DNA from 4 places in the Kluyvera georgiana genome. Region 3 is predicted to be linked to each of the others. Evidence: predicted binding sites of a transcription regulator. Region 3 holds the regulator's gene; each other region holds the start of a gene.

Region 1 (3,155 bases), 930 kb from region 3:
GACGCCGCCGTCGCTACGCGGGTCGCTTCCGCCTTCCAGCATGCCGTTGCCATGCCGGAGGATTGCCCCGGCATGCCCCATGAGGTCGTCGTAAGGGGGGTAAATCTCGACGTCATGGCCGTACTGTTTGAGGGTGTCGGTAGTCGCCGCTCTCAGGCGGCTTTCAATCTTCAGCGTGTCGCTGCTCTCGCCCCAGGTGCGCCCTAACAGCCAGCGCGGAGCGGCGATAGCCGCCTGAGGCGTCATGTTCTGATGGAGAATGCGGTCAAAAACCGCTGCCAGCGTCTGCGGCTGGCCGTCACCGCCCATGCTGCCGTATACCAGCGCATCGCCGTTGGCCAGCCTCGCCAACCCGGGGTTGAGGGTATGGAACGGCAGACGGCCCGGTTGAAGCGGGTTGGTGGCGCTCGGGTCCAGCGAAAAACTGCTGCCGCGGTTTTGCCAGATGATGCCGCTATCGGCGAGGATCACCGCGCTGCCGAACTCGTGATAGATGCTCTGAATAAAGCTGACCGCGGTGCCGGAGCCGTCGATAACGCCCATCCAGACGGTATCCGCCGGCCCGCGTCCTTTACCCCAGGACTGTGCCCGGTCGGGCACAATCTGCGCGCTAAGCTGAGCGATATTGTCTGCCGTCAGCAGCGACTGTGGGTCAAGCGTCATATGCGCTGGATCTGTGATGTGGCGATCGCGCAGGGTAAACGCCAGCTTGGTTGCTTCGACACAGTGGTGAACAAAATCCGTTTCGTCAGCAATTGCGCCTTTTTTACGCTGCTGCTCAATCATGCCGGTAATCAGCAGCGAGACCAGCCCCTGCGACGGCGGGGGGAGGTTATAAACCGTTCCAATCTCCGTTTCCAGCGCCAGCGGCTTCACCCGCGCCGCGCGATAAGCATCAAGATCGCTAAAGCGCATCAAGCTCCCGGCGGCTTCCAGTTCGCTGGCTATCAGACGGGCGGTTTCACCATGATAAAAATCCCCAAGCCCATGGGTTGCCAGGCGTTCCAGCGTGTTAGCAAGCGCGGGCTGAAGCAGTAAATCGTCAGGGGTGAGCGCCTGACCTTCCGGCGCAAACAGGCCGCAAAATCCGGGATACTGACCGAGCTGCGGCAGCCGCGCGGTAATCTGTTGATGCAGCCCAGAGGTGACCGGCACGCCATGACGCGCATAGTGAATAGCATCGTGCAGCAGACGCGTTAACGGCAGCGCCGCGTTGTCCGTATGTTCTCCCGCCCACTCCAGCGCGCGCTCCCAGCCGCCAACCGTGCCCGCGACGGTATTGGCCGCCAGCGGGCCGCGTACCGGAACCTGCATGTAGCCCGCCTGGCGATAAAAATCGATACTCGCTTTTTCTGCCGCAAAGCCACAGGCCTGAATCGCCACCGGCTCTTCGCCGGGCCGGGAAATTAACCAGAATCCATCGCCGCCGATGCCGTTCATATGTGGGTAAACCACCGCGATGGTCGCCGCCGCCGCGACCATCGCCTCAACCGCATTGCCGCCGTCACGCAAAACGGCCACCGCGCTTTCGGCGGCCAGCGAGTGCGGCGCAACGGCCATGCCCTGCATACATTTAGCTGATTGGATCTGAGTCATCGTCTGCACCTTGCCTACATGTGTGTATACACGGATGTAGGCACAAAGCGTGCCAATTGTTATTTTTGTTAATTATCTGATGGTTATGTGAATGAGATTCAAAAAACGGCGATTAACGCGGGGCAACTCGCGCACCGAAGCGGTGCTGATGTAGGCTGATGGTGCGCATTAAAAAAGCAAAAACCCTGCCGAAGCAGGGTTTTGAGAGTCTTGATGGGCGCCGTCGAAACGGCGGCAAATCAGAACGGGATATCGTCGTCGAAATCCATCGGCGGTTCGTTAGACGGTGCCGGAGCGGACTGCTGCTGCGGGCGAGACTGCGCGCCGCCGCTGAACTGATTGCCACCCTGCGGCTGCTGAGGCTGACCCCAACCGCCCTGCTGCTGGCCGCCGCCCATGTTGCCACCGGCCGGTGCGCCGCCGCCCTGACGGCCACCCAGCATCTGCATGGTGCCGCCCACGTTCACCACCACTTCCGTGGTGTATTTTTCCGCGCCGGACTGATCGGTCCATTTACGGGTACGCAGCTGACCTTCGATATAAACCTGAGAGCCTTTACGCAGGTATTCACCCGCCACTTCCGCCAGTTTGCCAAACAGCACAACGCGGTGCCATTCGGTCTGCTCTTTCATTTCACCGGTCGCTTTATCACGCCAGGATTCGGAAGTAGCCAGCGTAATGTTGGCGACTGCGCCACCATTCGGCATGTAGCGCACTTCCGGGTCCTGGCCCAGATTACCGACGAGAATCACCTTGTTGACGCCTCTGCTGGCCATGATTGTCTCTCCTGAATACGATTCTTGATTAAGTGTAAACGCGCGAGTGTACCATTTCCAGACGGTATTTTGGTAGCTGCGAGGCGTATTCCAGTAAACATCTTACCGCTATGCAAATTTTCATCGGCATCCTGAATCGGCGCCCCTATACTGTATATTCATTCAGGTTAAGTTGTGTCATAATTAGCCGTTTCTGCCGTTTGTCCTTCAAACAAACCAGGCAAGCCGTGTATCTTCTACCGGGAAAGGTGAATGGATAAGATCGAAGTTCGGGGCGCCCGCACCCATAATCTCAAAAACATCAACCTCGTCATCCCTCGCGACAAACTGATTGTCGTGACCGGGCTGTCCGGGTCTGGCAAATCCTCACTGGCATTCGACACCCTCTACGCCGAGGGACAGCGTCGCTACGTAGAATCACTTTCTGCCTACGCGCGCCAGTTCCTGTCGTTGATGGAAAAGCCGGACGTCGATCATATTGAAGGGCTGTCGCCAGCGATTTCTATTGAGCAGAAGTCGACCTCGCACAACCCGCGTTCAACGGTAGGCACCATCACCGAAATTCACGACTACCTGCGCCTGCTGTATGCGCGCGTTGGCGAGCCGCGCTGCCCGGATCACGACGTGCCGCTGGCGGCGCAAACCGTCAGCCAGATGGTGGATAACGTGCTGTCGCAGCCTGAAGGCAAACGCCTGATGCTGCTGGCCCCAATCATTAAAGAACGTAAGGGCGAGCACACCAAAACGCTGGAGAACCTGGCAAGCCAGGGCTATATCCGCGCG
Region 2 (3,155 bases), 620 kb from region 3:
GCTCGGGAAGCGGCGTGCCGAAAAGTTTACGCGCGCTCTGCGCCAGCAACTGCTGCGCCGCAGGGTTCGCATAGTGAACGGCCAGGTCGTCATCGACCAGTAAGATGCTGTTGATTAACGAGTTAAGGATCTGCCCAGCATCGGGCAGCGCGCCTGTTGCCATTTAGCAGTCTCCTGAAAAGGCTTGCACTCTTTTAGTGCAGTATAGCTTTTTACGGATAAAAAGCGCGGGAAATCAGGTTGTTGGTGGAGAAAAAAGCCCATCCTGAGATGGGCTGAAAGTTTCCACGGCAACTCAATTCCCGAGTATCGCGTCAGCACCCATCGGCAGTGACGCGACATCATCGGGAAAGTACAACTCAAAACGTATTAGACGCTGTAGTACAGCTCGAACTCAACCGGGTGCGGAGTCATGCGAACGCGATCGTTTTCTTCAGTGCGCAGCGTGATGTAAGCGTCGATAGCTTCATCAGTGAATACGCCGCCCGCAGTCAGGAACTCACGGTCTGCATCGAGAGCCTGCAGCGCTTCTTCCAGAGAGCCAGCAACCTGTGGGATCTCTTTCGCTTCTTCCGGCGGCAGGTCGTACAGGTTTTTGTCCATCGCTTCGCCCGGGTGGATCTTGTTCTTGATACCGTCAAGGCCAGCCATCAGCAGCGCGGCGAAGCACAGGTACGGGTTAGCAGCCGGATCCGGGAAGCGCACTTCGATACGACGCGCTTTCGGAGAAGCCACTACCGGAATACGGATAGAAGCAGAACGGTTACGGGCAGAGTAAGCCAGCATTACCGGCGCTTCGTAACCCGGGACCAGACGCTTGTAAGAGTTGGTGGTCGGGTTCGCCAGGGCGTTGATCGCTTTAGCGTGTTTGATAACGCCGCCGATGTAGTACAGCGCCTGCTCAGACAGACCCGCATATTTGTCACCGGAGAACAGGTTTACGCCGTTCTTGGACAGGGACATGTGGCAGTGCATGCCGGAACCGTTATCGCCAAACATTGGTTTTGGCATAAAGGTCGCGGTTTTACCGAAGCGGTGAGCGACGTTGTGAACCACATATTTGTAGATCTGAATTTCGTCCGCTTTTTTGGTCATGGTGTTGAAGCGGGTCGCGATTTCGTTCTGGCCAGCGGTCGCCACTTCGTGGTGGTGCGCTTCAACGACCAGACCCATTTCTTCCATGATCAGACACATGGTAGAACGGATGTCCTGAGAAGAATCTACCGGAGGAACCGGGAAGTAACCGCCTTTCACGCCAGGACGGTGACCTTTGTTACCACCTTCGTATTTGGTGGAAGAGTTCCATGCGCCTTCGATATCATCGATAGCCACGTGGGAACCGGAGATAGATGCGCCGAAGCGGATGTCGTCAAACAGGAAGAATTCTGGCTCTGGCCCGAACAGAACGGTGTCTGCGATGCCGGTCGCGCGCAGGTACTCTTCAGCGCGTTTAGCGATGGAGCGCGGGTCACGGTCGTAGCCCTGCAGGGTGCCTGGTTCCAGGATGTCACAACGAATAATCAGGGTAGACTCTTCAAAGAACGGGTCGATGAGAGCGGTAGATGCGTCCGGCATCAGAACCATGTCAGATTCGTTAATGCCTTTCCAGCCGCCGATAGAGGAGCCGTCAAACATTTTGCCTTCTTCGAAGAATTCGGCATTAACCTGATGGGCAGGAATCGTGACGTGCTGTTCTTTACCTTTGGTATCGGTGAAGCGCAGATCGACAAACTTCACTTCATGTTCATTCAGCATCGTCAAAACGTGTTCAGCGGACATACTTTACATCTCCCGGATTTGTCATTGTCGTCGTCGTGGTAACGAGGTCTTCTATCACTGCTTAAAAATGGCGTTGTTGCCGTGAAAAATATAAAGCGAAATCTGTGCCAACTTTTAAATCACCCCCAAAAGGCGCTATCATGCGCACCATAGTGCAAAAGGGCTGCACCATGATAGCCGTTTTGCACCATTATAGTGCTTACACGCGAGCGTTGAGCACCATATTGGTGCAAATTGTGATTAGGTGCCCTTTTTATGCTCCGTGAAAGCGATCACAAAGAAACTCTGCGATACTTGTTTGCGGAGGATCTCTGTGATCCTGTTTTGTAGTGCGATTAATCCGTGTACAATAACGCGCTATTTCTAATGCCCGAGGCAAAGTTGTGATCGAAAATTTGCGTAACATCGCCATCATTGCTCACGTTGACCATGGTAAAACTACCCTGGTTGATAAGCTGCTGCAGCAATCCGGTACGTTCGACGAGCGTGCTGAAACTCAAGAGCGTGTGATGGACTCCAACGATTTGGAGAAAGAGCGTGGGATTACCATCCTCGCAAAAAACACCGCTATCAAATGGAATGACTACCGTATCAACATCGTTGATACCCCGGGGCACGCCGACTTCGGTGGTGAAGTTGAGCGCGTTATGTCCATGGTTGACTCCGTGCTGCTGGTAGTTGATGCCTTTGATGGCCCGATGCCGCAAACGCGCTTCGTGACCAAAAAAGCATTTGCTCACGGCCTGAAGCCAATTGTTGTCATCAACAAGGTTGACCGTCCGGGCGCGCGTCCTGATTGGGTTGTTGACCAGGTCTTCGACCTGTTCGTTAACCTCGACGCGACCGACGAGCAGCTGGACTTCCCGATCATCTACGCTTCGGCGCTGAACGGTATCGCGGGTCTGGATCACGAAGACATGGCTGAAGACATGACCCCGCTGTATCAGGCGATTGTTGACCATGTACCGGCACCGGACGTAGACCTTGATGGTCCGCTGCAGATGCAGATCTCCCAGCTGGACTACAATAACTACGTTGGCGTTATCGGTATCGGCCGCATCAAACGCGGTAAAGTGAAACCGAACCAGCAGATCACTATCATCGATAGCGAAGGCAAAACCCGTAACGGTAAAGTCGGTAAAGTGCTGACTCACCTGGGTCTGGAACGTATCGACAGCACCCTCGCGGAAGCTGGCGACATCATCGCCATCACCGGTCTGGGCGAGCTGAACATCTCCGACACCATCTGCGATCCGCAGAACGTCGAAGCGCTGCCGGCACTGTCCGTCGATGAACCGACCGTTTCTATGTTCTTCTGCGTTAACACCTCTCCGTTCTGTGGCAAAGAAGGTAAATTCGTTACCTCTCGTCAGATC
Region 3 (3,155 bases):
GGCTCCAGCAGGTTGCTCTCTTCATCAATGGCGCTTTCCAGCGACAGATTCTTGCTGGAGAGCGGGTGCAGACGGCGAGTGTCGCTGTAGCGACGAATCAGCGTGTTGCGATCGGCGTCGAGGAACAGCAGCTGTGGGGAAAAGTTCTCCGGCAGGTTTTCCATTGCCCGTTCGAAGATTTCCGGAGTTTCAGGCATGTTACGTACGTCGATGCTCACGGCAGCCGAGATTTCGCGGTCGGCCAGCGTCTTTGCCAGCTCCGGCAGCAGTACCACCGGCAGGTTATCAACGCAGTAGAAGCCCATATCTTCCAGCGCCCTCAGGGCCACTGATTTTCCCGAGCCAGAGCGGCCGCTGACGATCATCAGTACCATGTACCGTTTCTCCTCAGTACGATGTGATGTCCATTACGCATCATCGTGGGTTTCCGTATCGGTGATGATTTGATACAGCTCTTCGTCGCTCTGCGCGGCGCGCAGGCGGCGGCAAATCGTTTTATCTGCCAGACGTTTCGCCACCAGGGAAAGCGTATGCAGATGGGTTTTGGTCTGGTCGGCTGGAACCAGAAGCGCAAAGAGTAAATCGACCGGCTGGTTGTCGATGGCGTCGAAGGCGATCGGCGTTTCCAGTTGCACGAACACCCCTACCGCACGCAGCGTATCTTCTTCGAGCTTGCCGTGAGGAATGGCGATGCCGTTGCCGATGCCGGTACTGCCCATTTTTTCACGGGTCAGAATGGCTTCGAACACCACCTGCGGCGGCAGGCTAAGCTGTTTCGCCGCCAGCTCGCTGATGATTTCCAGCGCACGTTTTTTACTCTGACAGTGCACAGCACTGCGGGTACATTCCTGGTTAAGGACATTGCTCAGTTGTAGAGCCGAATCGTTATTTGTCATAATTTCACCTAAGCATCGCCCGATATGCGGGCATATCGGGCGATCGCTCGGACAATCAATGTTGTTTTAGTTTATCTTTGTGCTTGGTTAACTGTCTCGCCAGTTTATCGATCAAACCGTCGATGGCGGCATACATATCCTGCCCTTCCGCGCTGGCATGAAGTTCACCGCCGTTCACGTGCAATGTCGCATCCGAGATGTGCGTCAGTTTCTCCACCTTTAACACAATATGGACCTGATTGATCCTCTCGAAATACTGCTCCAGCTTGCTGAACTTCGCATTAACGAATTCGCGCATCGGCTCGGTGATCTCGACGTTGTGTCCAGTGATGTTGAGCTGCATAGTGTCTTCCTTATCAGTTGTGTCAGACCAGCTGTTTACGCTGGTTAGACGGCGGAATGGATAAAGACTCTCGGTACTTTGCAACGGTACGCCTTGCCACCATGATACCCTGTTCAGAGAGCATGGTGGTCAGTTTACTGTCGCTCAGTGGTTTCGCGGGATTCTCCGCGGCAATCAATTTCTTAACCAGCGCCCGAATGGCCGTGGACGAGGCTTCGCCGCCGCCCTCGGTGCTGACGTGGCTGGAGAAGAAATATTTAAGCTCGAAAATGCCCCGTGGGCTATGCAAATACTTCTGCGTGGTAACACGCGAAATCGTGGACTCGTGCATCTCGACGGTTTGGGCGATGTCGGCCAGCACCATCGGTTTCATGTACTCTTCGCCAAGGTCGAAAAAGGCCTGCTGTTGCTCGACGATGCAGCGGCTGACGCGCAGCAGCGTATCGTTGCGGCTTTCAAGGCTCTTGATCAGCCATTTGGCTTCCTGCAGGTTGCTACGAATAAACTGGCTGTCGGCGTCGTTGCGGGCGTTATTACACATCCCCGCGTAGTGCTGGTTTATCTGTAGGCGCGGAATACTGTCGGCGTTCAGCTCTACCACCCAGCGATCGTTGACCTTGCGCACCAGTACGTCCGGAATCACATACTCCGGTTCGCCGGTCTGGATCGATTGGCCCGGGCGTGGATCCAGTGACTGGATCAGATCGACAGCTTCTTTCAGTACATCTTCTTTCAGACGGGTGACCCGCATCAGCGAGCGGAAATCGTGGTTAGCGAGCAGATCGAGATGATCGCTGATAATCAGTCGCGCTTCATCGAGGCGCGGCGTGTCTGGTGAAAATTGTGACAGCTGGATCAGCAGGCAATCGCGGAGATCTTTGGCGGCCACGCCGACCGGATCGAAACGCTGGATGCGCTTAAGTACCGCCTCCACTTCGTCCAGGCCAATCTCGTCGTCGCCGATGCTTTCGCGGATATCTTCGACGGTGACGGTGAGGTAGCCGGTGTCATCCACCGCGTCGACGATCGACGTGGCGATCGCCCGGTCGGTATCGGTAAACGGCGTTAACTCTACCTGCCACATCAGGTAATCCTGAAGTGACTGAGTGGTTTCACCCTGATAAACCGGTAGTTCGTCGTCTTGATAGTCAGCGCCAGTACCGGAAGGTGTACCGGCGGTGTAGATTTCGTCCCAGCTGGCGTCAAGCGGCAGCTCTTCGGGCATGTCCGGTTTTTCCAGCGCATCGACGCTGTCCAGCGTTTCGCTATCGACGGTTTCCTGAGTCTCTACTTCATCGTGAAGATCGGTTTGCTCGAGCAGGGGATTGCTCTCCAGCGCCTGCTGGAGTTCCTGCTGAAGTTCCAGCGTAGACAATTGCAACAGACGAATGGCCTGCTGCAACTGGGGCGTCATGGCAAGCTGTTGGCTGAGCCTTAATTGCAAACCTTGCTTCATGTTCAGAACGAATATCTCCCGCTAACGTCGATAACCACTACCCTATCAGAGTCTGAAGTCTTCCCCAAGATACACGCGTTTAACATGTTCGTCTTCCAGGATCTCCTGAGGTGTTCCGTGGGCAATCAGATGCCCCTGGCTGACGATGTAAGCGCGTTCGCACACCGCCAGCGTTTCACGGACGTTGTGGTCGGTAATCAGTACGCCAAGGCCGCTGTCGCGCAGATGTTCGATGATGCGTTTGATGTCGATAACGGAGATGGGGTCTACACCGGCAAACGGTTCATCCAGCAGGATAAACTTCGGGTTTGCCGCTAACGCGCGGGCAATCTCGACGCGGCGACGTTCACCGCCGGAAAGCGCCTGGCCCAGGCTGTCGCGCAGATGCTCGATGTGGAACTCTTCCATCAGCTCTTTGGCACGGTCTTCGCGCTGTTCATTGCTGAGGTCATCGCGGATC
Region 4 (3,155 bases), 1.8 Mb from region 3:
TGCACCGGAACAGGCACCCAGCAGCGAAGGTTTGCCGCGCAGCGCCCACTCGCCGAAGACCCAGCCAAGGATCGCCGCTGCGGTCGCGACAACGGTATTCACAAAGGCCAGACCGGCAATTTCGTTCGCCGCGCTGGCGGAACCGGCGTTGAAGCCGAACCAGCCAAAATAGAGGATCGCCGTGCCGATAAACACCATCGGTAGGTTGTGCGGTTTGAAGGCTTCTTTACCGAAGCCTACGCGTTTACCAATCAGGTAAGCGCCCACCAGACCGGCTACCGCCGCGTTAATGTGCACCACCGTGCCGCCCGCAAAGTCCAGCGCGCCGTGGCTCGCCAGCAGACCGCCGCCCCACACCATATGGGCGATCGGAATGTAGGAGAGCGTCAGCCAAATCACCACGAAAATCAGCACCGCAGAGAAACGAATACGTTCCGCCAGCGCACCGACAATCAGCCCCACGGTGATGCAGGCGAAGGAGCCCTGGAACGCCACGTGGATGTACTGATAGAAGGAGCCCATCAGATCGGTGATTTTGATATTTTTCAACATGATCCAGTCGAAGCTACCGAAGAAACTGCCGCCGGTGCCGAAGGCCAGCGAGTAGCCGTAAACCACCCACAGCACGCACACCAGAGCGAAGGTGACCGCGACCTGCGTCAGCATCGAGAGCACGTTCTTACCGCGAATCAGGCCGCCGTAGAACAGCGCAATGCCCGGAATGGTCATAAACAGCACCAGCGCGGTACAAATCATCATAAAGGCGTTATCCGCTTTATCCACCGCCGCCGGTGCCGCCATCGCCAGACCCGGCAACAGCGCCAGCGCGCTCAACCCCGTTTTTACCATTGTTTTTTTCATCATCTCGATCCCTATCACTGTGCTGTCTGGGAATTACAGCGCCGCTTCGTCGGCTTCGCCGGTACGAATACGGATTACGCGCTGCAGTTCGGCGACAAAAATCTTACCGTCGCCAATTTTTCCGGTATAAGCGGCTTTACTGATAACGTCGACGACTTCATCGAGCTGATCGTCGGCGATAGCCACATCAATCTTTACCTTCGGCAGGAAGTTGACGCTGTATTCCGCACCGCGGTAAAGCTCTGCATGACCCTTCTGGCGACCAAAGCCTTTTACTTCCGTCACCGTTAAGCCCTGAATGCCAATAGAAGACAGCGCTTCGCGAACGTCTTCGAGTTTGAATGGTTTGATTACCACGGTAACCAGCTTCATAGATCCCCTCCAGTCAGAATTCGGTAGTGGCTGCGAACACACAACAGATAAAGCAAGGGGCGTGCCAGAAATGAAAAAACGGCATTCATGCGGGATAATCAGGGATGGTGTGCGGGAAATCGCGCGACAAAAAAGAAAAACGCACCATGCGAGTGCATGATGCGCGTCACAAATGCATTCTGTTAGAAAAATGCCTGTCTCTGGTGCATCAGGCGGTCAAAGCATCGTCCTGAGCGCTGGCGGCCAGTTCTTCACCGGCCAACTGCAGTTGATACATCTGCCAGTAACGCCCTTTTGCTTCAAGCAGTTGCTGATGCGTCCCCTGCTCTACCGCCTGCCCACGATGAAGCACCATGATGGTGTCCGCCTCCACAATGGTCGATAAACGGTGAGCAATCACCACCAGCGTGGTGTGTTGACGCACGGCGGCCAGCGCCTGCTGGATAGCGCGCTCGGTGCCGGAGTCGATATTGGCGGTCGCTTCGTCGAGAATCAGCACCTGCGGGGTATCAACCAGCACGCGAGCCAGCGCCAGCAGCTGTTTCTGCCCAACCGAAAGGTTATTGCCCTGCTCGCCAAGATGGGTATAGATACCGTCGCTCATGCTGCGCGCCAGCTCCGCCAGTTGCACCGTTTCCAGCACCTGCCAGACCTGCGCCTCACTGATATCACGCCCCAGCGTGACGTTGGCAAAGAACGAATCCGCCAGCACCACCGGGTCCTGCTGCACCACGGCGATCCCCTGGCGCAGCACCTGATGGCTCAGGCTCGACAACGGACGCCCGCCGAGGCGAATCTCCCCCGCGTTCGGCGGATAATAGCCCATCAGCAGGCTGGCCAGCGTACTTTTGCCGCTGCCAGTATGCCCGACCAGCGCCACAAAACTCCGTGCCGGAATCGACAGCGAGATATTTTGCAGCACCATTTTGTCGCCACGGTAGGCAAACGACACGTTATCAATATCAATATCCCCGTTCGCTAGCGGGGCGATATCATCGCCATACTGCTGGCGCGGGCGGTCCATCAGCTCAAAGACGCGCTCACCGGCGACCACCGCCTGTTGCAGCATCGACTGCTGGGTGGTTAGCTCAATCAGCGGCTCGTTCAGACGCCCCAGGTAGCTAATAAAGGCGTACAGCACGCCGACTTCAATAGAACCCTGGGCGCTAAAGCCGAACAGCATCAGCAGCCCGCAGAGAATAAGCGAAGAAAACAGGCTCAGCAGCGGGCGCAACAGGAAGCCGTCCAGCCGCAGGGTTTGCATACGCGCCATATAGTGTGAACGGCTGACCTCGCCAATACGCTCACCAAAGCGCACCTGCTGGCGAAACTGCTGGATCACACTCATGCCGTTAATCACTTCGTTAAAGCCATCGTTGATGTCGGCAAGATACGCGCGCACCCGGCGAACGATCGGCGTGCTGTAACGCTGATAAATCACCATCACCGTCATAACCGCCGGGAAAATAGCAATCGCCACCAGCGCCATGCGCCAGTCGAGGCTGAACATCGCCACCAGCATGGCGCCAATCAGCGCCGCGCTGCGCAGCACCGTGGCAACCACGGTCACGTAAAGGTCACGAATCACTTCGGTGTCGTTGGTCACCCGCGAAATGAGCTGACCAACCGGCTGGGTATCGAATTCGCTTAGCGGCTGGCGCAGCGCGGCGTCCATCACGTCACTTCGCAACTGTTGCACCACGCCGACCGCCGCGCGGTTAAACAACAGCGACTGGCTATAATGCAGCGTCGCGGCCAGCAGTTGCAGGCCAATATAGGCCGCAGCAAGGCCTGCCACTTTCCCCCACGGCAAAATATCTTTCGCCACCATATTATCGATAAAATAGCTGATCAGCAGCGGCCCGCTCACTTCGGCGGCAGCCGCCACCCACAACATCGCCACGGCAATTGACAGCGGCTTG

Evidence for each region. Region 3 encodes sigma-54, which starts transcription at its own class of promoters, with help from an activator protein. Its sites were predicted from a motif close to GTTGGCACANNTTTCGCTNT; they were not measured.
Region 1: the regulator sigma-54 is predicted to act here: its motif matches at 1,770-1,789, upstream of ABTW00_RS21750 (gamma-glutamyltransferase family protein).
Region 2: the regulator sigma-54 is predicted to act here: its motif matches at 1,872-1,891, upstream of glnA (glutamate--ammonia ligase).
Region 4: the regulator sigma-54 is predicted to act here: its motif matches at 1,283-1,302, upstream of glnK (P-II family nitrogen regulator).

Annotation. Positions count from the first base shown of each region.
Region 1 covers NZ_CP158865.1:4,592,071-4,595,225, forward strand. The annotation lists gene ABTW00_RS21750 (gamma-glutamyltransferase family protein) at 1-1,596, opposite strand, end outside; gene ssb1 (single-stranded DNA-binding protein SSB1) at 1,836-2,372, opposite strand; gene uvrA (excinuclease ABC subunit UvrA) at 2,625-3,155, shown strand, end outside.
Region 2 covers NZ_CP158865.1:4,900,689-4,903,843, reverse strand. The annotation lists gene glnL (nitrogen regulation protein NR(II)) at 1-163, opposite strand, end outside; gene glnA (glutamate--ammonia ligase) at 370-1,779, opposite strand; gene typA (ribosome-dependent GTPase TypA) at 2,163-3,155, shown strand, end outside.
Region 3 covers NZ_CP158865.1:546,422-549,576, forward strand. The annotation lists gene rapZ (RNase adapter RapZ) at 1-374, opposite strand, end outside; gene ptsN (PTS IIA-like nitrogen regulatory protein PtsN) at 408-896, opposite strand; gene hpf (ribosome hibernation promoting factor) at 952-1,239, opposite strand; gene rpoN (RNA polymerase factor sigma-54) at 1,262-2,695, opposite strand; gene lptB (LPS export ABC transporter ATP-binding protein) at 2,741-3,155, opposite strand, start outside.
Region 4 covers NZ_CP158865.1:3,704,373-3,707,527, forward strand. The annotation lists gene amtB (ammonium transporter AmtB) at 1-861, opposite strand, end outside; gene glnK (P-II family nitrogen regulator) at 895-1,233, opposite strand; gene ABTW00_RS17690 (SmdB family multidrug efflux ABC transporter permease/ATP-binding protein) at 1,442-3,155, opposite strand, start outside.